2 regions of the Solibacillus ferritrahens genome follow, and region 1 is predicted to be linked to the other one. Evidence: riboswitches for the same ligand, from Rfam matches in the RefSeq annotation. Region 1 holds a riboswitch; the other holds the start of a gene.

Evidence for each region. A riboswitch is a leader RNA that binds a small molecule or an ion and turns the genes downstream of it on or off. The one in region 1 is predicted to bind cobalamin.
Region 2: linked by a shared signal. The riboswitch ahead of SNE38_RS02355 (S-layer homology domain-containing protein) and the one ahead of SNE38_RS04710 (glutaredoxin family protein) in region 1 are both predicted to bind cobalamin.

Annotation. Positions count from the first base shown of each region.
Region 1 is NZ_JAXCLE010000003.1:138,003-154,921, reverse strand. Features, by position in the region: gene SNE38_RS04755 (AbgT family transporter) at 1-308, shown strand, start outside; gene SNE38_RS04750 (cation diffusion facilitator family transporter) at 370-1,275, opposite strand; gene SNE38_RS04745 (metallophosphoesterase family protein) at 1,405-2,127, opposite strand; gene SNE38_RS04740 (histidine phosphatase family protein) at 2,233-2,787, opposite strand; gene SNE38_RS04735 (alpha/beta hydrolase) at 2,846-3,652, opposite strand; gene SNE38_RS04730 (lipoprotein) at 3,848-4,396, opposite strand; gene SNE38_RS04725 (hypothetical protein) at 4,443-4,673, opposite strand; gene SNE38_RS04720 (DUF2812 domain-containing protein) at 4,678-5,220, opposite strand; gene SNE38_RS04715 (PadR family transcriptional regulator) at 5,222-5,533, opposite strand; cobalamin riboswitch at 6,928-7,113, shown strand; gene SNE38_RS04710 (glutaredoxin family protein) at 7,260-7,484, shown strand; gene nrdI (class Ib ribonucleoside-diphosphate reductase assembly flavoprotein NrdI) at 7,481-7,843, shown strand; gene nrdE (class 1b ribonucleoside-diphosphate reductase subunit alpha) at 7,846-9,939, shown strand; gene SNE38_RS04695 (ribonucleotide-diphosphate reductase subunit beta) at 9,927-10,511, shown strand; gene SNE38_RS04690 (ribonucleotide-diphosphate reductase subunit beta) at 10,798-11,181, shown strand; gene SNE38_RS04685 (YusW family protein) at 11,377-11,862, shown strand; gene SNE38_RS04680 (ferritin-like domain-containing protein) at 12,136-12,555, opposite strand; gene SNE38_RS04675 (translation initiation factor 2) at 12,571-12,843, opposite strand; gene SNE38_RS04670 (S16 family serine protease) at 13,146-13,823, opposite strand; gene SNE38_RS04665 (DUF2785 domain-containing protein) at 14,034-14,822, opposite strand; gene SNE38_RS04660 (GNAT family N-acetyltransferase) at 14,842-15,372, opposite strand; gene SNE38_RS04655 (acyl-CoA thioesterase) at 15,395-15,802, opposite strand; gene SNE38_RS04650 (GNAT family N-acetyltransferase) at 15,817-16,620, opposite strand; gene SNE38_RS04645 (class I SAM-dependent methyltransferase) at 16,641-16,919, opposite strand, start outside.
Region 2 is NZ_JAXCLE010000002.1:45,114-62,032, reverse strand. Features, by position in the region: gene isdC (heme uptake protein IsdC) at 1-458, opposite strand, end outside; gene SNE38_RS02380 (ECF transporter S component) at 802-1,497, opposite strand; gene SNE38_RS02375 (ABC transporter ATP-binding protein) at 1,482-3,128, opposite strand; gene SNE38_RS02370 (energy-coupling factor transporter transmembrane component T) at 3,101-3,982, opposite strand; gene SNE38_RS02365 (DUF4430 domain-containing protein) at 3,979-4,875, opposite strand; gene SNE38_RS02360 (S-layer homology domain-containing protein) at 4,875-6,416, opposite strand; gene SNE38_RS02355 (S-layer homology domain-containing protein) at 6,485-12,391, opposite strand; cobalamin riboswitch at 12,562-12,757, opposite strand; gene SNE38_RS02350 (thermonuclease family protein) at 12,920-13,555, opposite strand; gene SNE38_RS02345 (phosphatidylglycerophosphatase A family protein) at 13,576-14,157, opposite strand; gene SNE38_RS02340 (alpha/beta hydrolase) at 14,277-14,996, shown strand; gene SNE38_RS02335 (YjcG family protein) at 15,166-15,681, shown strand; gene SNE38_RS02330 (GNAT family N-acetyltransferase) at 15,685-16,113, shown strand; gene SNE38_RS02325 (stage VI sporulation protein F) at 16,284-16,532, opposite strand; gene SNE38_RS02320 (YjcZ family sporulation protein) at 16,547-16,720, opposite strand; gene spoVAE (stage V sporulation protein AE) at 16,783-16,919, opposite strand, start outside.

The sequences.
Region 1 (16,919 bases):
AATGGGTACTACTTGCACCAATTTTCGTACCGATGTTTATGTATTTAGGCTACTCACCCGCTGTAACGCAAATGGCTTACCGTGTCGGTGACTCCATTACAAACCCGATTACACCGCTTCTTGCATACTTTGCGATGCTACTTGCATTTGCACGTAAGTATGATAAAAACATTAAAATGGGTACACTGATTTCAGCTTTAATTCCGTATTCAATTTTCTTCGCAATCATGTGGATTATTTTATTCGGGGTATGGCTATTACTAGGTTTACCAATGGGCCCAGGTGAAATATTGCATATTAATAAGTAACCTAAAGGAAAAGCACGACATGCTACATACATGTCGTGCTTTCTTTTCTTGTTTAATCGTGTTAAAAATGGAAATCATCTTCACAAATTATTTCTTCTTTCGGGTCATATGGTTCAATATGGACAAGTGTTGTCGTAAATTTGCTCAATTGCTCAACTGCCTGTTCAATTTGCTCGGTAATAGCATGCGAATCCCTGACATTTAAATTTGGATTCACACGTACTGTAACATCTACTAAAATTAAGCTCCCATGCTGTCTTCCACGGACATCTACCACTTCGCGCACCCGAGGAATTTTCGTTACTCGTTCTTCTATCGATGAGATTAACTCCGTATCAAATCCATCCGTTAAAGAGAAAACCGCATCTTTAAAGATTTCTATAGCCGTTTTTATAATAATCAAACCAATAATAAATGCCGTGATTGTATCAACAATTGGAAAACCTAGAATTGCAGCACTAATACCAATAGCTGTCCCTATACTAACTAACGCATCCGATCGATTATCGTATGCTGCTGCCCTGACCGCTGAGCTATTGATTTTTGTAGCGAGTTTAAGGTTATATTTATAAACTGCAAACATAACTACAGCACTAAATAATGCAACAATAATTGTAATTACAGAAGGCTCCTGCTCAATCGGATTTACTATTTTCTCCCCTGCCGATAAAAGAACTTCAATACCTACGTAAATCATAATAAATGAGGCAACAAGTGAAGCGATTGTTTCTGCACGGAAATGTCCGTATCGATGATCATCATCAGCTGGACGCTGTGAAATTCGCAGCCCAATTAATACCGCAATGGATGCAATAATATCTGTTGTATTATTTAAACCGTCTGCTTTTAATGCTTCTGAATCTCCTATAAAACCTACAGTAAGCTTCAGTATACTTAAAAATATGTAGGCAACTATGGATAAATAGGCTCCTTTTTCACCAGCCCGTAAATTTGTATATTGCTCCAAAATGTTTCCTCCCTGAAAAACTTCTTTAAACACGAAAGAGGTTACCCCTTTTCTAAAAATCAGAAAAGGAAGTAACCTCCAAAAATGCAGTTTATAATATTATATCAAAAATATAATGAACTGCCTAATTTATTTTGGCGGATCCACTACTACTTTATATATATTCAAAATCTCTCCGGCTTCAGATATATTTAATGCATTTAGTTGACCGGTCATATAGCAGCCACCGTCAATCCCAATATATTTGGCATCTTCACTTATCCACACATCACTTGAATCATGAATTAAGTGCACAGGTGTATGACCAAATACATTGACATAGGGTGTGCGGTTTTGAGACAAATAATGCTTACGAATCCAAAGAAAATCTTCGGCACTTGTATTATCAATTGTTTCAAAATTCGAATCAAATCCGGCATGTGTAAACAAAACATTTCCAATAATCACAAAAAGTTTGCTTGTTGTTATCATCGAAATTTCTCTCGCAAACTTTTCCTTAATCATTTCAACTTGTATGACTGGATTTACTGTCATGAACTCATTCGGAAGTTGATCTTGAAAATTTCTAATTGTATCCAGACCGCCGTTTTTAAAAAAGCGGTCTTGTTTTATATCCGGGAAATTTAAATAATCGATCAACATGTCTTCATGATTGCCTAGGCAAACGATTACTTGATCACCGAATTCGTCTTTTAATTCCAGCACTTTTTGTATAACCTCTAATGACTTTGGTCCACGGTCGATTAAATCTCCTAAAATCACCAGTGTATCTTTTTTGTCCCAAAATGAAAGTACATGAACAAATTGATCATAATGGCCGTGAATATCGCTTACTACAAAGATGTTTTTCATAAGTCACCCACTTTTCAACCTGTTTCATTTTTAGTTTATGTAGGAATTTCTTACATTTTCCTTATATATATATTTCCCCCATTTTTTTATTTAAACTATAATTGCTTAAATAAATTCAATTTCACTTCCCCATATCCGATTCACCTTAATCTCTTTACTATTAAAATTAATTTCATAAACATCCGGATTGGATAGTTGTTTCCATTCATTAAATCCAAAATCACCATTATAGTGATTGATTAATAACGACATAATATTCCCGTGCGTAACGATTGCTACAGACGTATGATTTCCTTGTCGCAGTTCATTTACTAATTCAATCATTCGATTAACGGCCTCATTACTCGATTCTCCACCCGTAAACTTTAAATCATAATCTATGTAGGTTTGCTGTAATTTTTCAAGCCAATCTACAAGATTTTCACTACTCAATACCCTTTCCTTTAATCGTTCATCTACTTTAAAGGGAATACCGTTGTCCTGGATGAACATTTCTATTGTCTGTATGGCTCTTTCATATGGACTGGAAATGACTTCCTCTATTTGATAAGGAATTAAAAAATCCGCAAGACGCTTTCGTGCTTCCATTCCCGTTGCCGTCAACATTGCCTCAGGAGCTTGCCCCTCTGCTTCACAATGTCGAATGATATATACTTTCATGAAATGATATCCCCCTTTATTATAAAAAAAACGCATCAAAAAGTTGACGCGTTAACAGTTAATTATTGATGATTTGCACTAATGTATTGAAAGCTTTCTTCGCTTCGGGAATTGGAAATACCGGAAATACATGATTCATATTCGGGTATTCGTAATAATGGAGGGCTACATTTTGTTCATTTGCTTTACTTCGCAACATTCTTGCATCGACAAGAAGAAGCTCTCCTGTCCCAACAAAAACCGTTATTTGACCAATATCCTTTATTTCTCCATGCAAAGGGCTGACTTTATAATGTGTTAAATCCAGTCCGTTTGCCCACATACGACCGAGTTCCTGTGCCCCTAATACGCCAAGCATCGGATCTAGTTTTTCCAGCGTTTTATACTGAGGATCCTCTCCTCTTACATCTAGCCATGCCGAATGAAGTACAATATGCTGCGGCTGCATTTTCGACAGGTGCTTTACATCTTGCGCGAATGCCAACGCTAACCCGCCACCAGCAGAATCCCCCATAAAAATAAACGGTACGTCATAATCTTTTACTAATTGATCATACAAGCTATGAATTGCCTCAAATGCTTCCTTAACCGTATTCCGTGGAAGCTTCGGATAAATCGGTACGACAATTGTAAAATTCGTTACTTCAGCCAGCTTTACTAAGTAGCGCCAATGAAAAATGAGCGGGTCATTAATGTAAGCTCCCCCGTGGAAATAATAAATCACTTTTTTCGGAGAAGGCTGGTCATTAATCGTGTAATACAGCATCCCGGCTATCTCGTTTTTTCTAATCGAGTGCTTTTGCTGAAATTTCTCATCTAATACATAGGGCCGCTCATTGTATTTGCTTGCTATAAATTTTTCCATTAGCCGTGCATCCAAAAATTTCTTTTTAGTTCCCCTTAGCATTAAAAACCTTTCAAACAACACACTTTGCCAACTTCGCATCCACAGACCTCCATTTACTCAGTAAATTGTGCCATATAGCGTATGTAAAGAATTTGTAGATTATAATCGCGACTTACCACCAATCGATGCTCCAGCTTACTTTCAAAAATGCCCCTAATATTTCCGCTCCTGTCTTTCGGAACTATGAAACAGTTCTACCAACTTTTCAAATACTTCTTCTTCCTGATTGACTACTTTATAAGCGTTTGGAGATACATCCTCTGCACCTACACTTAAGATTTTATGATCCAAATCTATTGCGATTGTAGGACCACTTAAATATAGATATTGAGGACGGATAATCCAAAAATCAAAATCTTCATCTTTTTGAGAAAAATCTTTTTTATAAAGTTTCACTTCGACGGATTTTATATAATTCAACAATTCTTCCTGTTTTTCCTCTGATAAAGAATAATTCGTTTGTGGATAAACGAATTCATCGCGATCTAAATTCTCATAATATGTAGCAAAAGCAATTTCCCGATCATCAAACTGACCTTGGAAAATATTTTCAAGCGTGTTGGTTTTCTTTTTCATTTCCGCCTCCACCCGTTCAACAAGTGGCGCTTCTGTATTGATGACTCCTTGGCCCTCCATTTCATTTTGCTCACTACACCCAGTTAAGACGAGCATGGCGAATAGGAATGGTAGTATCTTTTTCATAACAAGCTCCTTTCTATCTTTGCTTACTATTTAAAAAATTGATTTACTAATTCATAGATTCTGGTACACCTTTTCTCATGAGTTGCTCATATTTTTTTGTTTTGTACTTTTTTAAAATAAAGGAACCAATTACTCCGATATATAACGAGAATAAAAACACAATTTTATAATCTTGAACTTGCTGGCGATATACATCAAATGCAGCTAAAATTAATGGGATAATTCCAAATAGTGACATGAAAAAGAATATATTATCGAGTGTTTTCAAATATTTCATCTCATTACCTCCCATGTTGTAATTGACGTACTTTTTTATGGAATTTGTATAACCCATAGCTATACCATATAACTACTGGTATCCCCATAATAATAAGAGCATTTAACCAATCGTAATCAAAATAAAATGTTGCAATATATGCGCCAATTACTGCAGCCGCAAATCCAATTACATAAAATGACATTATATTGCGAAATCTTCGTTCACGGTCAATGAGTGATAATTGATCTGAAAAAATATCCTTTCCCTCAATTGATATGAAAATATGTTTCATATAATAATGATTTTTTGCAATTAGCTCCCAACCAGCTTCATGGAAAAGCTTCTTATAATCATCAAACTCTTCTTTATCTTTTAAACTTCTGAAATCAATTTTGTATCGCATATTTACCGCATCTAAATCAACTTTAAATATATAATAGTTTTCACCAATTTCTTTTTTATCGTAATCTACAAGACGCCAACCGCTTTGGGCAAGCTCGTTTAACCATTGTTCTTCAGCTTCAAATGAATTAAATCTTTTACTCAATGTTCGTGTAATTGCCATCTTATCCCTCACCATTTAATTTGTATGTAAATAATAATAGCTTTTCATAACGTCGTTGTTCATAGATTAGCGCTTCTTTTCCTGCATCTGTAATGGCATAAATCTTTTTCTTTCGATTGTCTAAATCAACACCAACTACTTCAATTAACTTTTGTTTTTCAATATTTTTTAATACCCCATAAAGCGTTCCCGGTGCGATTTCATACTGCCCTTCGCTTACCTCTGAAATTGCTTTAATAATGCCATAGCCATGCGTTGGTTCTTTTATTAATGCTAATAAAATTAAATACGTTGGTTCTGATAAAGGAATCATAGGCCCTCCATATATTGACTGTCGATATATCGATATTACATATATTAAAATGTGTATATATCGAGTGTCAAGATATAATTAGCATATATTGTAAAACATTCAATTTTTTTAAACTTATATTTATCTTGTTTTAATGGTGGTAGCATATCCAAGTAACTGACAACTGCCCACAGCGCAAATATAAAAAAACCTTCCTAAGATATATCAGAAGGTAAGTAAAGGTATAGAATTTATCCCCAATTAATGAAATTCCGCCCCATCTACTATATAATGGAAATTACAAAACATAAAGGTTCATCACCATAACATGAGGTTGATTTTCTAATAAAATTTCACTTGAATAATTGATGGGCTACGGCAAGACAGCGCTAAAGCCGCTTGACGTGTCTTTATCACTGCCTTTATTGCCGTTTACGAGGCCCACCAATCCGAAAATTTTGATTTTGAAGCGTCCGTCCAACTTCGAGTGGACAAAACGCCTTAGTAGATAGAAAGTGCCTTATTTTAAATTTTTCAGTGCCCGCCTAAAATAAGGGAAGATTTTACCGTTATTTGAAGGATGCAGCTCATTTTGGGGTAAATAAGGGAACGTTTTACCGTTATTTCAAATAAAATCCTGAAATTTCATGTTTTTTAGGTCAATAACGGAAATTTCTCCCCTTATTTTGACTATTTTTTATGTCATTTTCGAAATAACGGAAATTCCTTCCGCTATTTATTTCATTAACAATTCAATCTACAAAGGCTTTGTAGCCACACCGCCCGAAATGCCTGCCCCGGAATGTAGTACAACAGACGCTTCAACGCGTTTTCCCGTAGCGAATCTTATTTTTTCAATAATGTCATCCCCAACTTATGGTGATGAACCAACATAAGGATTTTAGAAGGAGGACTACAGTGAATTTCCAAAACTTAAATTTATTCATCCTCGCCATCCCTATTGTTACTTCTTTTATTATTTCGATTGGCTTATATCTTTATTACAGAAAAAAACCGAAAGTTGATAAAGGTTTTAAGTTCAATTATTATGCCCTTTCATACCGCCGAAAATTTTGGCGTACTGTCTATTCGATTCCAATATGTATACTTTCAATCGGAGTCATTTATTTAATGCTAGGATTTTCTAGGTTGTTTATTTTCATAACATTTTTCATCACCATTTTATTTGCTATTCAAGCAACCTATAATTACGTCATGTGGAAAAGAGAATTAAAGCATTAATATGACACATTGTTCATTCGAAGTTTTGGGCAATGTGTTTTTTAGTTCCTTTTTGATTTGTATAGGTATTAGTTCTGTCAACTTTCTCTTTAAAAAGTACAATAGCTGATCAAGTTATATTTCTTTCCTTTACTTTTACTTTGGAACGGCTTATACTCAATTCACAACCATATATTGTGTTTTTTTATCACGGTACTACTAAATGTAGTTTAAAAGGGAAGTTTGGTGCAAAACCAACGCTGTCCCCGCAACTGTAAATGCTGACTGAAGACTAAAATTGCCACTGTGCCACGTGCATGGGAAGGTACGTCTGATGGATGACGCAAAGCCAGGAGACCTGCCGTGTTAAAACTACGTACATTTCTTCGGGGAATAGGAAATGGAGGCGCAATTTTTCCATTTACGTTTCCATTTCAGGCTATCCTTTTTTTCCCGGGATAGCCTTTTTATATTTTCTTTAGAACGTACAGCACAATAAATATCTTTATAGCGAGGGATTCTATTAATGAAACTTTATACGAAAACAATCTGTCCAAAATGCCTATGGGTAAAATCCGAACTTGATGCTGCGAACTTACAAGTCGAGATTATTAATATTGACCAGGACGAAACGGCAAAGCAAAAAGTACTCGATGCAGGCTTTCTATCTGTCCCTTTATTCGAAATCAACGGAGAATTTATCGCAGAGCCAACTTCCATTATTAACCGAATTTCTGAAATAACTGCATGATTATTTATGCTTCACGAACTGGCAATGTACGATACATCGTGCAAAAACTTGGCTTGCCTGCAAAGGATTTAGCCGATGTGGATAAAATCGATGCGCCGTATCTGCTATTTACATATACGGATGGATTAGGCTCTGTCCCCCCTATCGTCGATCAGTTCATGACTGCGAACTACAATCAATGCAAAGGAATTATCGTAAGCGGGAACCGTAATTTCGGTCATGCTTTTTTCGGCCGAGCAGGTGATCTTTTAGCAACAAAATACGGCATTCCGTTAATCGAGAAACTAGAATTACGTGGGACCCCATTCAATTACGAAACCATTAAAAATTACTATTATTCCATTTGGAAAGAGGTTTAATGATGAAACAATATTTAAAATTAAACAATGACATATTAAATCGTTACCGTGCTACGGGTGAACTGGATTTAGCAAAAGATAAAGAAGCAACACGCCGCTATTTCCTAGAAGACGTGAATGTCCGTTTACGCTACTTTATCGATATTGAGGAAAAAGTACGCTATTTAGTTGATGAAGGCTATTATGAAAAAGAATTTCTTGAAATGTACTCAATGGATTTTATTAAACGGATGTACAAAAAAGCGTATGCGTATAAATTCCGTTTCCCCTCGTTTATGAGTGCTTCGAAATTTTACGATAGCTATGCAATGAAAAGCAGAGACGGAAAAGAAATTCTTGAAAAATATGAAGACCGAATCGTTATTATTGCCCTTTATTTAGCACAGGGTGATGAAGCATTGGCAGAAAAGGCCATTAAAGCGGTCATGACTGCCTATCAGCCGGCAACACCTACTGCTTTAAACAGCGGGAAAAAAGCACGCGGTGAGCTTGTCTCATGCTTTAAACTGACGATGGACGACACGATGAATTCGATTGCCGAAAACATCGGCTATTGCCTGGAGCTTTCCCGATTAGGAGGCGGTGTCGGAGTAAACTTAACCGATCTGCGTCCTTTAGGTGATCCGATTAAAGGGATATTAAACCGTGCGAGCGGGGTAATGCCAGTTGCGAAACTGCTGGAAAACTCCTTTAGTTATTCGAATCAGCTTGGGCAACGAAATGGTTCTGGAGTCGTCTACTTAAATGTTTTCCACGGAGATATTGAGGCGTTCATCTCTTCCAAAAAACCAAATGCAGACGATAAAATCCGTCTTGCCACACTCTCAACAGGGATTATTCTTCCGGATATTTTCTTTGAACTGATGCGCCGCGATAAAGATATCGTCTTGTTTAGTTCTTATGACATTTATAAAGAATACGGAAAACGCATGTCGGAAATTTCGATTACGGAAATGTACTACGAGCTATTGGATAATCCGAACATCCGTAAACTGAAACGATTAAATGCACGTAAATTATATACGGAAATCAAAAAAGCTCAATTTGAATCGGGTTATCCGTTCGAAATATTTGATGATAATGTTAATAACGCTCATCCATTAAAGGAAATCGGTCGTGTGAAGATGTCCAATCTATGCACCGAAATACTTCAGTACCAACAAACAAGTGTTGTTACCGATCAAAATGAGCCGAATGAATATGGCCTCGATGTTTCTTGTAACCTAGGTTCAATTGACATTCATGAAGCAACGAAAGTTCAGGATTTCGGTCAGCTTGTCGATACAGCAATGCGTCTTTTGACGAATGTTTCAACTATGACAGATATCGTCAACGTTCCTTCTGTATCTAAAGCGAACAAAGTAATGCACTCTGTTGGATTAGGTGTTATGAACTTGCATGGACACCTCGTACAAAGCGGAATCCGTTATGGTTCCAAAGAGTCCATCGAATTTATCGATGCGTTTATGGAAGCATTGAACTATTACTCGTTAAAAGCATCAATGGAAATTGCGAAGGAAAAGAACGAAACATTTTACCGATTTGAGGAAAGCGATTATGCGAGCGGGGTTTATTTTGAAAAGTATATAAACAAAGAAGAAATAGAACTTACACCTGGTGTGATTAAAGCACTTGGGGCTACACCGATTATTACTCAAAATATGTGGCACCAGTTGAAGTCTGACGTATTGGAGCATGGGTTATTCCACTCCTACAGATTGGCGATCGCTCCGACAGGCAGTATCTCATACATCCGCAGCTGTACGGCTTCTATCTCCCCTGTTACGGAACGTGTGGAAGTACGTGACTATGCGGACAGCCGTACCATTTATCCGATGCCATTTTTAACAAATGACAATGAGGAACTCTATACAGAAGCCTATGATGTAAATCCGTATGAACTGATCGACCTTTACGCAGCCGCGCAAAAGCATATTGACCAAGGAATTTCCATGACACTTTACGTAACGGACCAGTGGAACACAGAACAATTAGCAAAAGCCTACATTTATGCGTGGACGCGTGGTATTAAAACCGTTTATTACGTACGCCAACGTTTACTTACAATTGAGGAGTGTGTCGCATGTCAAATTTAACGTATAAAGCGGTCAACTGGAATACCCCAACGAGTGAACTCGCACGTATTTTTTGGGATCAGCAATGGAAACAAATATGGTTCCCAGAGGAAATTGCAGTCAGTAAAGACGTCAAACAATGGAAGGAATTCGAGCACCAAGATACGTACAAAAAAGTGTTCGGCGGCCTGACATTGCTTGATACAGTACAAACGAACATTGGCATGAATGAAATCGCTAAGTATACACCTGATTTTCAGGAAAAAGCGGTATTAACAGTTTTCGGATCGTTTGAAGCGATTCACGCGAAGTCTTATTCGTATATTTTCACAACACTTTGTACAAATACGGAAATTGACGAAGTGTTCGATTGGGTGCAAAAAAATGAGTTTCTTCAATATAAAGCTAACCGTATTGGAGAAGTATATTCTGCTATAAAAGAAGATGACCCGGAAAGCTTATGGAAAGCGATGTACGCTTCAGTTATGCTGGAAAGCTTCCTATTCTATTCCGGCTTCTTCTACCCGCTTTATTTAGGCGGACAAGGTGTACTGCGAAATAGTGCGGAAGTAATTAGCTTAATCTTGCGTTAAATCGTGGCGCAAGTAAAACTCTTTGAATTCAAGGAACATCCTAACGTTAAGTCGAGGACAATCTTGAGCCAAGATTGATAGTTAAAAGGTTGAAATATATCAATAAGGTGCAACGATCATCGAAAGCACATGGTTTTACATGGAAGCGAGTAGAGTAGGGTACAAGTCAATAATGGTATCCGAAGCGGAGAGATATAGCAAAAGTTATATATGATATGATCTGATCTTATAAGAAATTATAAGCTGCATATAGCAGAAGTAAGAATGACGAACTTACTTGAACAAAATGGACGAATCAATCCACGGAGTAGCAGTCGGCTTTTTCGCCCAGAACATTTTCAAAACGTTCCCAACAGAAAAACAGCAGGAGCTAACTTTGTGGGGCTATGAATATTTACTCGATTTATATCAAAATGAAATGAAGTATACCGATGATTTATACGCAGAAACGGGACTTTCCCCTGAAGTGAAAAAATATGTGCGCTATAATGCAAATAAAGCGCTCATGAATTTGGGGCACGATACAATGTTCCCTGACGAGGAAGTCAACCCGATTGTCATGAACGGGATTTCCAATACAGGCTCAACATATGATTTCTTCAGCCAAAAAGGCGCGACTTATGCAGTTGCTAAAGTAGCCCCGATTACGGATGATACATTTAAATTTTAAATTTAAAACGCTATGGCTAACTTCTGCCATAGCGTTTTTAGTGATTTATATTAGGAAAAATTTTCAATTACAGTACAAATGGATAGATTATTTTAATTTGGGAATACTTTTATTAAAAATTAGCGGCTTAAATTAAGTTATCAAGCCACTTTTAAAGGAGAGAATAAAATGAAATTATTTAAATTAATACTTACAATGCCATTATTATTGGGATTATTGTACGCATGTAACAACGATGATACAAAGACAAATAAGGATGTTACAGGTAATAATAGTACTATTGATGAAACAACGAATAACAAAAATACCACTAATAACTCAGAAAATGAAAATGAACGTACTGGCATTAAGGTCGCAGATGTAAATTATGCTTTTACTGACTTTGATTTAGACGTAGAATATGCGAATCGAAATTCATATGATGTTGAATATGAGAACGATGGAAACAATATTTACGCAGAACTAGATGATGAAATTAAAGGTGTTGAGTATAAAGGTGATCAAGCCTATGATAATTTTGTCGATGCATTAAAACAGTTAACATTTGACGAAACTACTAGTGATGAGGATGTTCGTAAAGAAGTACTAAAAGCATTTGCTCTCGATGAAAACTATAAGTCCTTTGAGCTTGAAGTAAAATTCAAAAACGGGGAAATAAAACATTATCATCATAATAAATAATTGTGTGTAAAGAGGGTTTAAACCCTCTCTAGAACTCTTACCATAATGCACAAAAAATCGAATTGCATGATGCAGTTTCGATTTTTTGTGTGAACTAGAACTAATCTCTTACTTATCACATTACAGAAATTCTTAATTACCCTTTCCCCCACGAACTATCCAACCAATACCATTTAATATTTTGTCCAATCTAGATGTTACTAGCCCAATTATTTTTGATGCAAAAAAATATTACAAATAAAAAGGGAGGGTTATTAATGCACCCTCTAAATACTAGTGATGATTCATGAAATATAAAAACCAGACAGCATGATTTTGTTCGTCGGCAGCATTTGAACGAAATTGATGACTGATATAAGGAATATTTGTTTCTCTAGCTACTCGATGATAGAACTCTACTGCCTCTTGTTCATCATGAAATGCAGTGATGATGCCCTGCTTTAAATCAGTCGGTAATGGTTCAGATATTCGTGGAGAAGGTTGCTGCCCAGTAAGGCATGTGAAAATGTAAGAAAACCCATGATAATGACGCATTTCATCTTTTCTAATTTCAAGAATACGTTTTTTAATTTCATCATTAGGGGCAAGTTGGGCTAAATGTTCATAAAAACGTATGGCATTATATTCACCTTCAAGAGCTTTAGTGAGATTCATCACTATGCTGTTTAACGATGGTTGTATAACATATTGCAAAGATTTACTCCCTTCTTAACTTAACATCTTTTTAATTTGTTTTAATTCCTTTATTAAATAATCAATTTGCTTTTGTGTAGAATCCATCTGTTTTGATGAATCATATTGAGGTTGTGTACTTTGATTGTTCGATTTTTCCAATTCTTGTAGAGCAAGACCTGCAGCCAATGCTGCTAAACCATCTCCAAGCGTAGTAATGGTTGCTGCAATAAATGCAAGTCTAGCAATCTGAATATCTGTTGAATCAGAGGGTTGATTAGATTTATTTCTATGATCATTAATCGGCATATCCTCCTCATATTAACGGATGTAAAATTGCTTTAATTACAATATATGCAGAGAATAAATAGAATTCACTAAACAAAACATTCTTTAAAGATTCTTATTCAATTTAAGCCTCAATTTTTCATTGATGCGCCATTCGTTATGTATATAACAAGTCGTTCAAAATCCATTTCTTCACCTCACTTGACTATATAAAGATTGAACATGTGCTTTGGTTTTAAATTTTAATATTTACTACAAATATAAAAAAGCTACGACCATTTTGTGCCATAGCGTTCTGTTGATTATTAATGATACTTACTAATTTAAGTATTTAGCTTCTCTATTTCCGTTACAGCATTTTCGACCGTTGCCACTTCAATAAGCTCAATGTTAAGTTGATGTATGTCCTTTACTTCTCTCGCCTCTTTTGCATTTTCCTCTGGTATGAAAATATGCGAAAAACCGCTTTTTTCTGCAATGAGAATTTTAGCTTTCATAGAGCCAATTTCCTTCACATTCCCTTCCCCGTCAATCGCACCTGTTACGGCAATCGGTACGTTATTGTTGAAGCTGCCTTTTTCTGCGAGTCCGCTTAATACAGTAGCCAGTCCTGCACTGTCACCTTCAAAATCTTCTCTATTTAAAAAATCTTCAATAGCAGAAGAGGTTCCCGGCAGATAAGCCACAACATTTTCCTTCATCGTTTCAAAATGCTTCTCCGCGGGACGTATATAACTTAATAACTCATCATTTTTCGAAGTATAACGAATTTTATTTGTTACCATTTCCGCATCCAATACTTCTTTATCATTTGATAATTCTAGCGTCTTTATTAAGTAATCTAAATCATCAATATACGCCGCTTCGAAGATATCCACTGAAAGTATATGTATACCTGAATCTTCAACAATTTCAAAAGGCTCATTATAGGACGTTACGAAATAAGTATAGACTTCATAATTAATTAAGCGAGATTCAAATACGCATATTAAAGATATCACAAAAAAAATTCCCACAAAAATCTGCTTCTGCCTATTGTTGTTCCGGTAAAGATAAAATCCTAAAAGCGCGATTCCTAAGCCAGTTATTATCAAAATAAAAAACAGATAAATATTAATCTTGTCGAAATAATAGAGCAGTAAACCCAATATGTATAAAATGAACGGCAGAACTATTAGTGTAGCTCGTTTCAACCTCTCATCTCCCTTCTGCTAATTCTTAATAATCCAATTGGTCGTAAGTAGGCATTTGTTAGTTTTTAATAAATGTCTTAATAATGTGGCTTCAAACTTCTTCACATTCCATTCGTACCGATATTTCATATGCCATTCGTCTATTTCAATTTCATGTAATTCCTTTAACCATGCTAACAACTGTTCGTCTGTCAATCCTTTGTCCAGTAATGCATCAATTACCGGTAACATGCGCGCTTCCTCTTTATCAATAAAAGCATAGTCCGTATGCAGGCAGCTTTTTAAACTTTGCAATGCTTTATGACACAAATGTAAATCCTTCATAAGCGGGTGTGCAATGGCTTCAGCTAATAAGTCACTACCATGTGCAACCGCATGTGCCCAGCCTTTCGAATTGACGAACCCCCGATAATCCTTTTCAAGCTTTAAATAATCGACACTCCGTTGAATCGTCTCTAGAATAAGTGCTTCAGGCAATTTTCTGTTTTCACGATCTTTACCTAAAATAAGCGCGATGACAAGTGCTGAAAAAGATCGAGTAAATACATCATCCGAAGGATCGTTATGCGAAATATTTAAATAAAGATGCTCGTCATCCATGCATGTATTTAATAGTACAACTAATTGTTCCACCGTTAGTTTTTCGTTCAGAATTAATTCGCAAAATCCCCTATAAATTAGGTCATCACGTAAATAAGCATCCGGATTCCCGATATTTTGCAGCATGAATTGGAGCATTTCGTCTATATTGATTAGGTCTAAATTTATTTCTTCTTTTCTTACGATAGTTTCCAGATACTCTTTCATTCTTTATTCATTTCTCCTTTTAATAAGGCACATCATCCAGTTGAACCGGTGTTATAATACCTGTCTTCCAGTCATCATAGATAGCTGCATATAACACGCTATCTACAACCGTGCCGTCTTCATTTTCCCAGGCTTTTCGCAAGTAGCCCTCTTTTACAAATCCTGATTTAGTAAAGCATTTCCGCATTGGTACATTATCTGTTCTCGTATAAGCCTCAATCCGGATTTTCCCTTTTTCTCCAAATAAATAGTTTTGCAGCCAGCGTAAAGTTTGTACACCTGTTCCCTTTCCTCTTGCCTTGGGAGTTAACCGGATATCAAACAATGGAATCGAATCATCAATATCATCAATAATTACTAGCCCTACTTTTTCATGGTCGACTAAAATCCAAAATGTTTCGCGACCCTTTTCATAATAACCATTCGCTGCTTTTTCTTTTATTTCTGTAGGATTAACTACAGGGTTCGCAAAAAACGGCCATTCGTTGTTAGTAAGGAAATCCGTTAAATCTTGAACTTCTGAATTAAATCGTTGCATTTTAATAGTCATCTTTTGCATTCTCCTACATTAACTATTTACTGCTTATTTCAAAAAGCTTCTTCAATGGCTCCGGTATTTTCGCAACCTTTTTCTTTTCTAAATGATAAAAGCATCCGGATTGTTTGCCTGTACAATGGATATGTTTTTCTGTAGTAATTTCCAGCTCCATTTCCCAGCTGGATTGCCCGATTTTCACCATCCAACACCGTCCGACCGGTTTATCAAAAATTGTTAAAGGGGCTTTGTATTCTATTTCTGTTTTCATCAAAATTGGTGAAATTTGCACAGCCATCATTTCTGCTAATGGATAATGTTCGTTTAAAAAAGCCATACGTAAATCCTCAAACCATCGTACGTACACAATATTACTGACAATGCCCATCGCATCGATGTCATAGGCATTTATTTGAATTGGCTGTTCTGCTAATAAAGTACGCAATTCGTTTCCCTCCTTTATTTTTCCTCTTCAAATCGAATCATTGACCAAAAACCGATATCCTCAAATCCAATTCGTTTATAAATGCGCCCTGCTGCAGGATTGTCATAAAACAAACAAATCGATTTCCCTTCAGCAAGCAAGTCCCGACAAAGCTTTAGCATACAGTGTGTCGCATACCCTTTTTTTGCGTAACCCGGTCTCGTTCCAACCCCTACAATCATGGCAGACTGGGAATTTTCAGCGGTTGTCGATGCAGAGGACACCATAACCCCCTGTTCATCGCGGATAATATATGTACGTCCTGTTCTAAACTTTTCCGCGCGTTCTCTTCCTTCAATACTAAAAGTACCTGTTGAAAACTCAGGAATGGACTTGAGCATTTCAATATTTTCCTCATATTCATGCGGCTGTAAATACGTCACATTTGAAAAGTCCAAATCTGCAATCGGAACCGTCAATTTTGTACATTTTGCATAATACGTTTCACTATCCCGACGAATCCCGCGATTAATCCATTTTCGTAATGGAGCGACTAAATGCTGCAACCCCGAAATTTCAATAGGACCTTTGTTTATATTAATAATTTCTGCGAACCCTGCTGCATCATAGTCCCCTTCGCTATAGGGAATATAATTTTGATCGTAGCGCAGTAAAACCGCCATAAGCTGATCCTCTTCAAATTGTCCCCATAGCTCCTGAATATCCGATTCCATTCCATAAGCCTCTATATCACCAATAATAAATAAATTTTCTGCCGGCTTTTTTTCTACTAGTGCCATTGTTAGTTCGCGGTCATTATTTGTTAATTTTCTTATCATCATACTTACCCCCTATTTGATTAACTGCGTTTTCTAGCCTTTACGATAAACGTCGTAGGAAAGTGACTGGCTTTATGCAGTGAATAATATCTCTCGGAATACGTTACTTCTTCAGTTTTTGCTTGTTCAGGTATATCACTTTCGATAATCTCCACAAGTTCAAAGTTCGCCCGTAACAGTGCATTAATAAAGGTCGCCATTTTATATTTGGGTATTTGCATAGGCGCATCTTCCCCTTTAAATGTCGTCGTTTCAATATATCCTTCACGCTGGTAAGAATCGGTTAATAAAAACTGATG
Region 2 (16,919 bases), on a different contig from region 1:
GGCTTTACCTGCGCTTTAGGCTCGTCCACTTTTGCTTCTGGTAAACCTGAACTGTTGAATACAAAATCCACACTATAGGCATGGTGGTAATCAATATCATCAATATCTATTTTCATGGCGATTGTTACTAAATTTGCATTCGACACTGGAAACTGAACAGTACGTTGACCTGCAGACTCATTTGTACTAATTACTTTTGCCCCGCCCGGAGGTTTAAACTCTGTAACCCAGCTACTGTTTTTTATCGTAAGCTGCATTGTCATCTTACCGTTATTTACAATTAACTTGGCAGGCTTTAAAAAATAATCATTAGCCATGGAAGCCGAATTGCTGCCAGGTTTATTTACTTGATAGTTCACTTCGTAAGTCCCATCGGCAATTGCAGCAAATGAAGTGTTTGGCAAAGTAAACGCTACCAAAAAAAGCGCCGCAAAAATCATGAAGAAGTTTTTTTTCATACGAATTCTCCTCCTTTTCTTCATAATATGTAATTAACTAATAGAGAATATTTCTCAATGCCATTATATAGCATGCCATAAAAGTGATTGTTTCTCAAATACCAACATTCTTCTTTAGTATAAAATTTTTGTGAATCGATTAAAACTTCATAAATTTGTCGTTATTTTAACTTGACTATATTTATACTGTATTATTATATACTTTTCACTTAGGTATTTTTCAACCTATATTTAATTAAAAAAGACTGTAAGCAAACTCGAATTTATACGAGTTCGTCTACAGTCTAACAGAGAAGAAATTGAACTTTTTTCCTTATACCGAATTTCACTTGCCCTATACCTTTTACTGAAATGTCCCGTATTTATTATTAATCCGCTCCAACTTTTCACGAATTGGCCTTGCAAGTATTAATAAAAAAATTACGTTGGACACTGCATAAACAATCGTAAATGGAACTGCTGACGTCAGAGCAACTATATAAGCTTCCATGCTAAACACTCCATATAAAGACATCGTCCCCCAAATATCCATGCCAAACGAAAATAGGATGCCCGCAAAAATCCCAAATAATATAAGTGGTATTTTTTTATGCATAATTCCTGTCCTTCCTAATAGTCCGCCAATAAAACCAATCATTCCCCACATAAACATTTGAAAAGGAGTCCAAGGTCCTTGACCAAAGAACATATTGGATACAAGAGCAGATATAGCACCTGTTAAAAAACCTGCCTCAGCTCCAAGTGAAAAACCTGTTATTGCTGCAATTGCTGCAACAGGCTTAAAACCCGGTGTAATAACAAATAATGCACGCCCTGTGACAGAAATGGCTGACATAACTGCTATTATCAATATCTCTCTAGGCTGTGGCTTCCTTCTCTCAAACGAAAGGAAAAATGGAATCGATGCTAAAATTATTATCATGATTGATATAAAATAATATTTTCTATCATTAAACAGTACAATGCCGGCGTATAAAGTGAGAGGGATGAATATAAAAATGATAACTAAAGAAATTATGAGACTTAATCTTTTTTGCATAATATCACCAAATCGTCACAAACAATTACTTCATTCATTATTCCTCTAGCAATACGGTGTGCAGCAGTAGTATAAAAGTTATTTCCACTATAAAAAGTACGCGGATCAGCCTCTGAAACGATATTTCCATCAAATAATAAAGCACAGCGACTACTATGCTGAGCAGAAAATTCAATATCATGTGTCACCATAACAATTGTCAGTCCATTTACTTGTAGTTTTTTCAAAATAGTAGCCAATTCTTCTTTTGCATAAGCATCCAGCCCTTTTGTCGGCTCATCTAGCAGTAATATTTCCGGCTCTATTAATAATAGCTTTGCAAGGGCTAATTTCTGCTGCTCACCACCACTTAAATCATAGGGGTGCCGCTGCAGTAAATGAATTAGCTGAAATTGCATTATCATTTCCTCAACTTTATCATCCAAAATATTATGATATTTTGCTGTATCTTCCAACTCTTGCTTTACCGTTTTTTGAACAAACAATGTTTTAGGTTCCTGTGGTAACAATGTTATAAATTTTTGATAAAGCTCTTTATTACGATAAGTTTTCAATAATTTATCGTGCAGGAGAATCTTCCCTCGATATGGTTTTTGTAAGCCAGCCAATAATGACAAGACCGTTGATTTCCCTGTTCCATTACCTCCGATAATAGTTAGAAATTCTCCTTTTTTCACTTGTAAATTTAAGTGCTGGATAATATCAGTAGCATTTTTTTCATAACGGAAAGCTACATCTTTTGCTTCCAAAACTATTGTATTAGAAATGCCACTGGCCACAGGAAGCTGTTTCCCAGTATGTAAATCGACCTTTTTCTTTGCTAGCCATTTTCGTCCTTCTCGAATCGTCAGAGGTACTGGTCCTTCACCATCTAATAGGTGGTACATTTTTGTAGCTGTTGGCAATGCTGTAATCAATTCATGTTTTGGGGGTAATGTATTGATAATTTCCCGGGGGTCGCCATCAAATAATAAGTCCCCCTTTTCCATTATTAAAACACGGTCAGCAATAGGAAGGACCTCCTCAAGACGATGCTCAACCAATATTATAGTTATGCCTAATTCTTTATTTAAACGGTTTAACGTTTGAATAAACTCCATAGCAGCAATCGGATCAAGCTGAGATGTTGGTTCGTCTAACAATAGTAGTTTTGGTTGCATCACCATAATTGAGGCTAAGTTTAAAAGCTGTTTCTGTCCTCCAGATAACTCTGAAGTTTTTTGGTGAAACCACTTCTGAATACCAAAGAAATTAGCCATTTCCGCTACTCTCCTACGCATCGTATGTTTATCTACTCCCAAGCTTTCTAAACCGAATGCTAATTCATGCCAAACCTTATCCGTTACAATTTGATTGTCCGGGTTTTGAAAGACATAGCCAATTTCCGATGCGGCCTTTTCAGGCATAACTTCATCCAACCTTTTACCATCATAAAAAAATGTACCTGCTTTCTTACCATGAGGAGAAAGTTCACTTTTAAAATGTCGTAGTAATGTACTTTTTCCACAACCAGATTGACCAATTAGAATAATGAATTCACCTTGTTCAACAGTTAAATTAATGTTTTTCAAAATGGGTTTTGACTCATTTGGATATGTAAAGCTTACATTTTCGACTTTAACAATTTCCATTCGATTCCCCCCTTTATCTCGATTATTATTGGGATAGCAAGCAGGAGAAAATAACTGCAATAAAATAGGATATTTTTTAAATCCCATTGAATGATTGAAAAAGTCGGATAAAAATAAAAAGTTGTTGTACCTATTATACTTGCCCAAATATTCACCATTAAAAGGAACATAATGAAAAGCAAAACTATTCCGTCGCGACGTTCAAAAATAAATAAAGAGAAGGATGTCCGCTTCCCTATACCATAACCTCTCGCCTTCATGGAATCTGCCGTATCTATTGCATTGTCCAATGCCCAAGTAATTAGAATGGATATAATTCGAATAGTACATTTAATACGGTGTAATAAGGATCCACTTCGATAATCCATGCCAATTACCTTTTGAGCATTTGATATTTTGTGTAATTGCTGTTGAAAACGTGGCACTAACCTTAAGCTAATCGATAACGTTAAAGAGAATACCGGCGATATTTTACCGAATAAGTAAATAAACTTATCTGTAGTTATCGTTTCGTTATAGCAGCTAAACCATAGGATAATTGAAACAATCATTGTGGCAATGCTTAATCCGTAAACAATTGCCTCTACTGTAATGGCATTGTAATTTATATAAAACAATACTAGTTTCCCATTATGGCTAATTAATGGATTTATAATAGCCATAAGGAAAAATAAAGGAACATATAGCTTCCAATCCTTAAAAAACTGCCCTCTACGTAAGGCGATATTCAGGCTTACTGCTAGGAAAATAGTAATCACTAAATAAGCCGGGTGCATAAAAAACATTGATAGTCCAATAGCTGCAGCAAAAAAAGCGAAAATAACCAGTGGATGAAAAGTTTCAAATGATTTCATTCGCTGCTTTTCCAGACATGTCCTAAATCGCGTCCTAAATCAACTGTGTAATGCCATTCTATTACATCGCCATCTTTCAAAACATATTGACTACAGCCATAATTAGGATACACACCGTTCACTTTATACATCCATCCACTTAATTCACCCGCGCTAAATTCATATAGATGATTAATTCCCTCTATATAAACACTGTTATAAATATTTTCGTTTGCCCCTTGATATTCAAGTTGAATTTTATGTTCTTTCGTTGCACGTTGTAGAACGTCCCAAACGGTATCTTTTTCAGATAATAGCTCGTACGTTGTCGGCTTTAATATGACTCCGTTTTTAGGTACATATTTATCACTTTGTAGTGCTGGATCTAACTTATCCCAATTTTTAAGCAAAGTGTCTACGCGAATTGCAATTGTAACAGTTTTCTTTTTTTCAGCTAGAAGTTCACTTTTTTCGACAGGAACCTGCTTCGGCTTTTCTACTTTCTGATTATCAGTAGCAGTTTTTTTATTGGAAGTCTCCTCTTTTGGCGGTAATTCTTTGTGAGGCTGCCGCTCTGACTTTATCGAGTCCTTTGCTTCTTCTTTAGCTTCCACTTTCTTTTCCTGGTTTTCTATTGGTTGTTTCTTATTATTTATTTCTGAAGTTTCCTCTTTTTTTGGAGGGCTAGCTTCTTCATTATCTGATTCTGATTTATCTTCTTTTATATTTTCATGATTTTTTTCTGAATCTTTTATTTCCTGATTTACTGTTTGTTCTTGGCCTATTTTAGACTTTGAATCTAAACTTCGCTCTTGTTCTTTCATTTGTTCATATTGTTCGACTGATTGAATATTACACGCCGCTAATAAAAAAACGAAGATAACAACTGTTAGTAAGCGAATTGTTCTTTTCATTATTTATCCACTACCTTTAAAAAGTTAATAAACATTTTTGCGGCATGCGCTCTTGTTAATGAATTGAATGGTTGAAACGCTCCATTAGAACCTTGTGCAATATTAAAATCATATAATAAAGCAATCGCATTTTTTGACTCATTCGAAAGCTTGTTAATATCGTTTAATGGTACTACCTTGCTCGGTATATAAGCTTGACCATTTATAGACGTATAGGCACGATAAAGCATAATCGATAATTCCTCACGTGTTATAGGTGCCGATGGTAAAAATTCACCTGAATTGACGGTTAATAGTTTTGCCTCATACGCTGCTGCGATTTCTTTTTTCGTAATTTCACTATAACGGTCTATATCTGTAAATGGCGCTTGTTGTGTACTCGTCAAGTTTAATGAACGAACTAAAATGGATACAGCTTGGACACGTGTTAAATGATTATTTGGCTTAAACGTATTATCCTCATATCCTTTTAATAAGCCTTTAGCTACCGCAGCTTCAATATCACCCTTTGCCCAATGTGATTGAATATCTTTAAAGCTTAATTTAGTAGGAGCTATAATTGGTTTCTCTTGCTCAACAGGTGTTGAAGGCTTATTTTTCTTTGTATCCGACATGTCATATAATTTTGTTTTTCCTGCCAAAAGTCGATTATAGGCTGCCAGTGTATAGGAAGCCTGCTCTGTTGCCATACCGTTAGAAGCTGTTTCAGTCAATACATGCTTGAACCCACCATCTTTAGCATTGTAGAAAGTAAAAAAGCTATTGAATGCTTTAGAGAATCGTGCATCCTCTTTTGAATCTATATCTATACTGGATAATGCAGTAATAACTTGAGCTACACTTTCCGAGTTGGATGTTCCCCAGCTTTTATAACCACCATTAACGTCCTGTATTTTTTGTAAAGTATCTAACGCTCGATTTATTGATTTTTCTACATTTGGTCGATCTTTATAGGTAGACAGTGCCTGCACGGCCATTGCAGTCATATCAGGATCTGCTTTCATTCCGGATAAGTCCCATCCACCATCAGCTAATTGCTTTGATAAAATATGATCTACTAATTTTTCTCTTGTAGTCGTAGCACTTTTTGGAAGTTCAAAGTTCCAAGTGTCTAACGCAATTAATGCAAAATAGGCACCATTCGGACCTTGCCAAATGACTTTATCGAAATCCCCCAATTTTTCAACTAAATTATATCCTCCTACATTAGTTGGATCTTTTCCAATTGAAGTAAGAGCAATTATTAGACGTGAATACTCCGTATATTTACGATTGTGTAATTCACCTTTCATGGACTGAATATGTTTTAGAACGTTTTCATAATACGTTTCATAATAATTTTTTGGAACATTATATTCACCGCGAGCAAGTGCAATAATAAACCATTCATCACCGAACTTAGGACTTGGTGCTTGTTTTACAATATAATCACCCGTCGTTTTATAAGCATCTATTGTTGAAATACTTTGTGCAGAAACGGGTGTAACTATTAATAAAACAGCAAGTAGTAGCATAATAAACATCGTTAATTTTTGCTTCATTTAGATATCCCCAATTCTAGTTAAAAGATACTAACCCAAAAGCAAAGTGCTATTGGGTTAGTTTGAAATTACATCATGTCTGCTATAGTTAACGCACGTTTCAGGATTTTTGCTGTTTGCGATCTCGTTAAACTTTCTCTTGGATCAAATGTTCCGTCTTCTTTACCTGTCATAATATCGAGGCTGCTTAATAGCTCAATATAACGTAAATATTCAGCGCTGATTCTATTAGCATCTTTGAAATGAATGTCACCATTTTCCTTAGCCATTACATTTAGATATTCAAGGATACGTCCTGTAAATGCGGCTGCCTGCTGACGTGTAATTGGCGCTTCCGGATTAAATGTGGAAGCAGTTGTACCTTTCGTAATGCCGGCCTCAAACAGTGCTTGGATATCTTTCTCATACCATTTGCCCGATGTATCATTAAACGGATTTTCTCCTGATGTTTGTAATCCCAGCGCCCGGCTAACTAATGCGGCAAATTGTGCACGTGTTATTGGCTTGTTTGGTTCAAACGTCTCCGGAGTTTTACCTTGAATTATAAGACGGCTGGCTAAAAACTCTATTTCATCTTTATTTGCAAGCTTTTCTATATCTTTAAAAGTAACTTGCTTTTCAATAATGACAAATGTACCGCTTATTTTTGTAAATAATACAATTTCGCCGTTAATCACTTTATGTGGAACAGGCTTATACTCGCCATCAATAAGCTGTAGAACAACAGTATTTGGTTTCACCTCATCAGCTGGTAGCGTTACTTTCACATATTCTTTGCCCAGAGAAATAGGCTTTATTTGTCCTTGTGAAGTCTCAACTCCAAAATTCACCGTAAATTCTTTGCTCTCAGTACTTGAAACAATAGAGGCAACTAATTTTTCATCTTCTGCAAGAATAATGCTTTTTAATGAAGACGTTGGGAGTTCTAAATTTTTGCCATTAATTTTAATGACAAGTGTTTGCATATCATTTTCAAGGTATTTCTGAATATTCTCAGCTGTAATAAATGCTTTGTCACTGCCATCTTCAACTGTTATTTCAGCTTTTGTATTCTCTTTGCTTTCTTCCTCACTGTCTTCATCCTTGCTTGGTTCTTCTGTACATTGTTTATCTTCATCTGTACATTTATTTTTTTCTTTACAATCCTTTGTTTCGTCCTTACACTCTGCTCCTCCACCAGGAGTGGCACCAGGTGCTGAACCATTTTCGATTCCATCCACATAGCCGCCAATATCTTTTCCTAGATCCAGTGTGTACAGCCATTCAACAGTATCACCGGGAGATAACGTATAAATTCCCGCAGAGTATGATGGGAAGCTTCCATTTACACGATACATCCATCCACTTAATGGACCACGATCAAACTCATAAAGACCTGCTATACCTTCAATATAAGTACCATATTGCGTTTCACGGTAACTTAACGAAATACCGTTCTCTGCTGTTACACGCTTTAACACGTCAACTACTGTTTCCCCTGGGAATAAATCAACAGTTGTTGCTCTTAATGGAATTTCCGATGAGGAAATTTTAATTAGGAATGTTGTTTTGCCGTATGCGAGATTACCACCTGGACTGTTATTTCCTCCTCCAGCGCCAGGTTTACTTCCATTTTCACTGTCACCAGGTTTAGAAGGATTATTTTCATCATCTCCCGGATTTGATGGATTGTTTCCACCGTTTCCTGGATTTGATGGATTATTTTGCTTAGTATCGGTCATATCATAAAGTGCTGTTTGCCCGTTTAACAAGCGATGATAGGCAGCTAATGTATATCCTACCTGTTCAGTTGCCATACCATTCGCTTTCGTTTCAGTCAGAACATGTTTAAAGCCACCATCTTCTTTACTGTAGTAGGTCATAATATTCGAGATGACCTTATTAAAACGAGGGTCTTGATTTGCATCTATTCCTAAGCTAGCTAGTGCTGTGATAACTTGCGCTGCACTTTCAGCATTTTCTGTATTCCATGATTTATAGCCGCCATTTTCCTCTTGAATAGCAGATAATGTAGCTAATGCATGATCAACAGATTCTTTTACTTGTGGGTTACTGTTGTAATATGGCGCTAACGATTGGATAGCCATCCCTGTCATATCAGGATCTGCCTTAGTTCCTGATAGAGCCCAGCCTTTGTCTGCTAGTTGTTTATCTAAAATAAAATCAATCAGTTTCTCACGTGTAGTAGTTGCTGAATTTGGTAAGTCGAATCCCCAAGTATCCAGCGCAATTAATGCAAAATAGGCACCATTTACACCTTGCCAAACGACTTTATCGTAATCTGACAGTTTTTCAATTAAATTATAGCCGCCGACATTTGAAGGATCTTTTCCAATAGCGGTAAGAGCAATGATTAGACGTGAATACTCTGTGTATTTCCTTTGATCTAAGTCGCCATTTTTTGAAATGACATAGTCCACTACATTATTGTAATAAGTGTTGTAATAGGATTCAGGAACTTCATATCCACCACGAGCTAAAGTAATAATCCACCATTCACTGCCGAATTTAGGATTCGGTAATTTATCTATCATGTATTTTCCAACAGTATTGTAAGCCTGTTGAGTTGGTATAATTACTTTAGATTTTGCACCTAATTTTTTCGCTTGATTAAATGTTTCCGTGGATTGGTTTAATGCTAATACTTTTGCATCGATTGCAACTTGTGTTTTATTCTCATCTGCAAGTAGTTGTTGTGCTGAGACAATGATATTTGTATAAGTATCTACTTCCGCTTGCGTTACCCAATATTCTGTTGGATCTATATCTTTTCCATCATTGCTTATTTTTACGGAATCTTTATTTACTCCAGCCTCAATAATCGATGTCTGTAGTTTGGTTTTATCAACAGGACCATCGATAATTGTAATTTTCGGGAAAATGCCGTAGTATGCCTCTATTTCGGAAGCAGCAAAGTTAGGATTTGCCCCTACAGTTGGGTTAATATTTCGATGGTCACCGATAGGACTTCCGAAAAAGCTTAATTGGATATGACCATCATGCAAACTGTATTCGCCCTCATAGTCTTCTGGAATTGTAAAAGTTATACTGTTTCCAATTGTTGTCATATTATATTGAACTGCTTGACCAACAATGGATGTATGATTATTTCCACCTAGGTATTTTAATTGACCACGGAAATTATATATTCCTGATAATTTGTTGGCCGGGAAAGAAATACCTTTAAATGTAACTTTCACTTTATCTCCTGCTGCAATTTCCCCATTAGGATTTGTAACATTCTCAATTGTTATGTCAAGCGGACGCGCAGTCATTACATGATATTCAGCCTTACCGTCCTTCTCAACTTTAACTATATTACGTCCTTCAGTTAGTAATACCGTATAAGAACCATCTTCGTTTAACGTTATATTTTCTGTTGAAAATTCAGCATTGCCATAAGAAACAGTACCTGCTGCATGATTAATTTCAGGGCGTAAAATACTTACTGTACTATTGGCAGTTGGCGTAAATTTGAAAAACGCTCCCGGCTCACCTTTAACATAGTAAACACTATCAATATCTGCATCATAAATGCCGTTTTGAAGGTTATTTACCTTTTTTTCATTTGCCTTTTGATTACGTTCTTTATTACTTTCAATTCCTGTTGAAATACCTGTTTTACCTTGACCAACAGTTACTACGAATACACCGACATTTTCTGGCCAAATGGCGCTATACGCATCATCTGCCGCTTTAATATCTGTTGAACCATTAACCTTCAGAGCATCGTACGTAACTTTTACAATAGCTGTCCCATTTTTTATTGCTTTTACTATGGCATAGCTCCCTGGTTTTCCAGGCTCAATTTCAACTACGTCATTACCTGTAATGATTTCATAGTTAAAATCAGGCTCGAAGAAGTAGTTCGTAATGCCATCTATTAGAGCTTGCCAACTACGAAGAGGAAGCAATTTAAAGTTATCGCCTTGACTTAATTTTAAATGGTTTTGTTCGTTGATATTTAGATAAATATTCCCCTCGAAATGTGTACCTTTATTTAAGACTGCTCTCGGTGATAAAATATCCAGCTGCTTTTGTGTGACTTCCAAGGCAGCATTTTGTGCGTTGGCTGTAAATATACCTGTATTTGTAAGTTTTCCTTCTTGGCTAACACGGTAGTTATATTGCCCATTGTTAGCAAGCTTGTACGAAAATGTTTTTGTTCCATTACTATTTACAGTCGCTTCACCTTCAGGCTTAATTTCTTCAAATGAAATGAAATGTTTAATTTTTCGTCCTAAAAACAATTCCGCTTCCAGAGGTACTGTGAATGTTACATTCCCTGAAAAAGGAATGGACCCGCTAATTGATTGTGCCGATCCTGCAATTGTTACTGTAATACTATTTTTTAGAGCTGTGTATTCCTTGTGTGTTGAAATAGGTTCAAAAGAGTAAAAGTATGTTTTTCCTGTGAGACCTAATACAGGTATGTGACCACTTGACAGTTCATCACCAAACTTTAATGACGTGTCGTCGTAGCTATCCAGGCCTACTTTAATGGTATAGTCATTTCCGACTTTCCAGTTTGTGTTGGTTGCCTTAAAATTAAGCTGACGGAACTGATATTCCTGCTTTGGTTCAGTTGTAACAGTTAGTTTACCACCACCAACACTTTTCTCGCTGCTGTCAAAACCTTCATAACGGTAATCACCGGCTTGTAAATTTGCTGTATATACTTTATACGTACCTACAACACCAGTTCCGATATTTACTTCCTGATTGTTAGCATCAAAAAGCTTGAATGTAACGGTCTTTGGTGCAATAGTGAATTTCACTTCATTTACTGTAGGTACAGCATTTTTTAATCCTTCTTTTTTTACTGCATTAAATGAATCTGTTGCTTGATTTAGTGCCAAAACTTTAGCATCGATAGTATCTTGAATTACTGCTTGATCTGCAATAAGCTGTTGTGCAGAAACAATGATATTTGTATAAGCGTCAAACTCGGCTTGAGTAACCCAATACTCTATAGGTTCCACATCTTTGCCATTAGAGCTTATTTTTACTGAATCTTTATTTACTTCAGCAGTATTAACTGCTGTTTGTAATACAGTTTTATCAGTTATTATTACATCTACTTGCCCCTCAAGAGCAGCTTCTAATTGTTTTAAAGCGTCATCAATATTTGTTTGACTGCTTTCCATATCTTTTAACTGTTCATAAGCAGCGTCGTAGGCAGATTTTACACTTTGATTAGCTAAAATTACTCCTTTATCCGGATTACTATTAATTTCGGCAACCTTTGCTGTAAGCCTGTCTTTGTTAGCGACTTCGATATAGGGTAATTCAAAACTAAAACCAAGGTCACCACCGTAACCGTATACTGTAAACTGTAACCGAATTACACTTCCGTCTGTAACTTCATATTCACTCATACCTACATCCGGCAATTTATGATTGGCAGTATACATCCAGCCTGACATATCGGTATAGTCAAACTGTCCAAGCCAGTCGCTGTTAGTTCTCGCTCCTATTGTAGAACCGCTTTTCAAAATTTCCTTCTGAATATATGTCGGAATATTAACAGTGCTTTCTGCATCTTTAATATTCGCAAGGTATGAGATATTTTCTTCATCCATACCATTATTATAGTTACCACTTCCAAGTACTCTGGCAACTACTTGTCCTGCCATTTCCCCTTCATAAAAAGGAACTTGGATGGGGTCAATTGCATATCCTTGTCCAAGTGTAAATTTTTCTACTGATACCGTCACATAGCCTGAAGGGAGAACTTCAGATAAGTTTGAGGAATTGATTTGCGCACTGTCACTCGTTGTCGGTAATGAAGGTGCATTCTTTGACGTCTCATCATTAGGGTGAAGACTCTGTTCATCATGGTTGTATGTACTAGAAGTGGCATTTGATTCTTCTGCTTCAAATCCTTGCCCTTTCACGATTGCAGCGGGTGATAATAGCGAAAATGACAATATGAATATAATCGCAATACTTAACCACTTTTTATAAATTTTCACTTACAAAAACCTCCTATTTTGTTATAGTGAATGTTTTTGCTCTTAACTCTCTACAACAAAAAAACGGTGCTTCTCCATTTAGAGAAACACCGGTAAACAACAGAAAAAAAGGGTATAAAATATACCTGCCCGTCTATTTGCCGTAAGTTCTCCTAGCTTCCGAAGAGAGTTAATACGATAAAATAAAGGTAGGTCTCCTGGCTCATGTATCCCATTCAGAACCTTCCCATCTACTAGAAGCATTTTTCTTCATTCGACAGTGGTATACTCTGTGGTCGTCTACATTTACAGTTGCGGAAACAGCTTCGGTTTTTCACCGAATTCCCTTTTAAGCTCAAATTGAGCACCTTTATTCTGCAATCCTTATTCACATAACAATGAGTGTACCATATCACTTCCAAATCTTCAAAATATTTCGAGAGAACAAATATATTTTTCAAAAATTGTTTCCACTGTAAATAAAAAAAAACTTATGCAAATCGAACCTTCTCGATTTGCATATAGTCAATTTTTTTAAGAGAAATCTATTTACTTACTCACTTCTTCTGGATGAAATCCGTCATGCTGTAAGTAATTGTCGTGGGCCCAAATATTGAGTTTTTTCTGTTCAGCCTGTTGTTGAATTTCCAGCAGCTCTTTTTCCAATGTATCGTTCGGTTTATTTACATAACGCACTGCAGCAAGGCCTTCACTTAATAAAACTTCATGCAAGCTGATATTATCAACAAATGCGTATGCTAACAGCCGGTCATAATTATCCGTTTCTGGACCTTTGTCGAACAATAGCTGAACTGAATCCGCCTTTTCCAATAACGCGGTAGTACGTGCCTTCGCTTCTTCAGCATATGGCATCGGTTCGCCTTTATTATAGTTCATTTCAGGTGTATCGATCATAAGTAAGCGCACTCGCTCTGTTTTACCATCAATTTCAACATTGAATGTATCTCCGTCATTAGCATTTAAAAACTTCACATCAACCAGTTGTTTCCCTGTTTTGTCCATTACCATTTCAGGTGTAATGTTATATGCACTATTTTGCTCTGTAATTGCCGGTGAATCTGTCTGCTCTGTCTCTTGCTTCGGTTCGCTGAATACTAAATATAACCCTACTGCTAAAATGATTGTTCCACTCGTAATGAGCGTTTTAATATCTTTTAATTCCATTGTTATCGTTTAAACCCTTTCTATATCTCCGTGTTCAACTTTGGTGCAGGTCCTAATTCAACCGGGGGAATATCTGCAAATGTCCCGCCTTCTTCTTCTAAATCGCGCATACGGTGTGCCAGGCGTGATGCTGCACAAGCCGCAATACTTCCAACTAAATCATCCAAAAATGTATTAACTGATTCCCCAGCCTTTGTATCAAGCTTCTCAATAATACCGATCTTTTGCTTATCTAAATGACCGAATGTTGTCACCGCAATGCTTCCATAAGTAAATACAGAACCTAATGCCAGTGTTTCATCCACCCCAAACAACCCTTCATCTGATTCAATTATAGCTTGAAGCGGCGCAGATAATAACCTTTTTTCGGCTAGTTCATCAAGTTCTATTCCGACTAAGACCGCATGCTGTACTTCACGTTTAGTTAGCACACGTTCAACCGACTGAATACAATGTTCAATCGTTAAACCTTCATTATATGGGGATTGCATCGTATAAACGATTTCAGCAATATCTTCAATAGTTACATGGCGGCGTTCTAGAGCGTCATGTGTAGCTTTCGTCACTTCATCTGAATGTACACGAATTCTTTTATTATGCATAAATATATCCTCACCTTTATTTATATTAAGCGCCCATTCACTTGTCTACCCTCTATATTACACCTTTATTTTTCTTTATGATACAATTTTGAATACATCAATAGACAGGGGTGACAACTTTGGAAAAAGGCACAGTAAAAGACGTTGCTTTTTTTAGCAAGGCATTAAACGAGGAGTTGGAGCTGTTAATTTATATTCCAGCAAACTATTCTCCACTGTACGAATATAACATCTTAATCGCTTCCGATGGTAAAGATTACTTCCAGCTTGGTGGCATACCACGTTTAGCGGACGAACTAATAGATGGCTATATTATCGAAAATACAATTATCGTCGGTGTCCCATACAAAAATTATGTGGATCGTAAGCGAAAATATACTCCAACAGGCGACCAATTTGAAGCATATATGCGATTTTTGGCGCATGAGCTTGTGCCTTACTTAGACGAAGAGTACTCAACGGCACAAATAGGTGGCGGGCGCGCTTTAATCGGAGATTCCATGGCTGCAACGATTTCATTAATGACTGCTATCCATTATCCAAATATTTTCGGTAAAGCTGCTTTGCAATCGCCTTATGTAGATGAATATGTATTACAAGCTGTTCGCAGTGCAAACAACATCAATTTTCTTTCGGTGTACCATATTATCGGACTACAAGAAGATAAAGTGACTTTAAAAGATAATACCGTCAAAGATTTTCTGACACCAAACCGTGAACTTCACCAATTGTTGATAAACCATGGGATTGAGACCTTTTATGATGAATTCGATGGCAATCATACATGGACATATTGGAAGCCCGATTTAAAACGCGCATTAATTGAAATTTTCGGATAATAATGGGTTCTTAAATGTTTATTCATAGTTTTTTCTGTTATACTTATATCAATTGCGCCTACGGGGTATTAATGTCCAGTTTTTTTAATTTACTGAAAAAATTTCCCAAGGGAAAATTGGGCACCTAAAGGCTGATAAAATTTGAATAATTTTCTAGGGGGTAATGAATTTGAAATATGGTATTGTTGCTTTTCCATCTAAGAAAATACAAGATTTAGCGAACACTTATCGCAAACGTTATGACCCACATTATGCGTTAATTACACCTCACATTACTTTGAAAGATGCATTTGATGCGGATGAAGCCCAAATGGATCAAATATCCAGCAATTTACAGCAGGTGGCATCACAATTTGCCCCTTTACAAATTCATGCTTCACGAATCAGTTCATTTTACCCTATTACGAATACGATTTTTTTCCGAATTGATCCAACACCGCAATTGGAAAACATTCAAAAGCTGATTCAAGAAAAAATCAATTTTGGTGCGCCAAAGCATGTCTTTGTACCACATATTACAATTGCACAAAAGTTGAGCGCTTCCGAACATGATGATGTTTATGGTCAGCTGCGCATGGTAGGTGTTGATGAAAAGGATGTAATCGATCGTTTCCATTTACTGTACCAATTAGAAGATGGCTCATGGACAACTTATGAAACATACAAATTGACTGGAGCTGAGTAATACGTGTTTGAAGTAAAGTTAGTAACAACTGACGAAGACCGTGAACGCGCATATGCTTTACGGAAAGAAGTTTTCGTCAAAGAGCAAGGTGTTCCACTAAGCTTAGAAATAGACGAATATGATGAAACAGCCATCCACTTTCTTGTAAATGAAGGTGAAAATACGATTGCTACAGCGCGTCTACGTGAAATCGAGCCAAAAGTTGGCAAGGTGGAGCGAGTATGTGTTTTGAATAGCTATCGAGGGAAGCGCCTCGGTGTATTAATTATGCAGGCAGTGGAAGAATATGCAAAAAATGCAGCATTTAAAAAGCTTAAGCTTAATGCTCAAAGCTATGCCGTACCTTTCTACGAAAAGTTGGAGTTCGCTGTAATTTCTCCTGAGTTCATGGACGCCGGCATTCCGCATCGTGCCATGGAAAAGAGTATTTAAAAGATTGTATTATTCTTTCCATATGATATGTTATATCTATTTATAGGAAACGATAGCCACCAAGTAGATTTGCTTGGTGGCTATCATTGTTATAGATGTTGCTAAAAATAAGCACAATCTGTATTCACGTGTCTTTCCAGATTATCTCATATCTTGAACTGCAGTGAACTTTATTTCATCATTTTTTCGATTTTTGAAAAATCTAATGATTTACCGTCCTGAATGATTGATGCCACGATTTTTTCTTCTAGCTCACTAGATACCGGTTTATTTGCTAGTTTACTCACTTTTTTGACGATTTTACGAACTTGCTTTTCATCCGAAAAATCTGCATATGTCAATGCATTTGCAAGATTCATAATTTCATCAAAGTCAACGCCTGTTTTACGCTCAATATTTTTAAAAAATGAACGTTCCATTTGAAAATACCTCCTTAAATGATCACGCTACCAACGATAATAAGTAAAATGAATAGTACAACAATTAGTACAAACGTGCCACTATTGCTACCGCCATAACCTGGAGATCCATAACTTGGATATCCATAATCGCAACCTTGCTGCCAACCTTGTTGTTGTTGTTGCCAACCATATCCGTATCCTGACATACTAAACCCCCCTTTCTATTTTGTAGTGTATGCATACACACAAGAAAAAGGAGGGTATTCGTCTAGTCTACTTTGCCTTTTGGTTTAAATATTAATGCTGCAATAAATCCAAATATAATGGCTGCACTTATTCCAGAACTCGTCACCTCAAACATGCCTGTTAAAACACCAATCCAACCATGTTTTTCAGCCTCAGCCA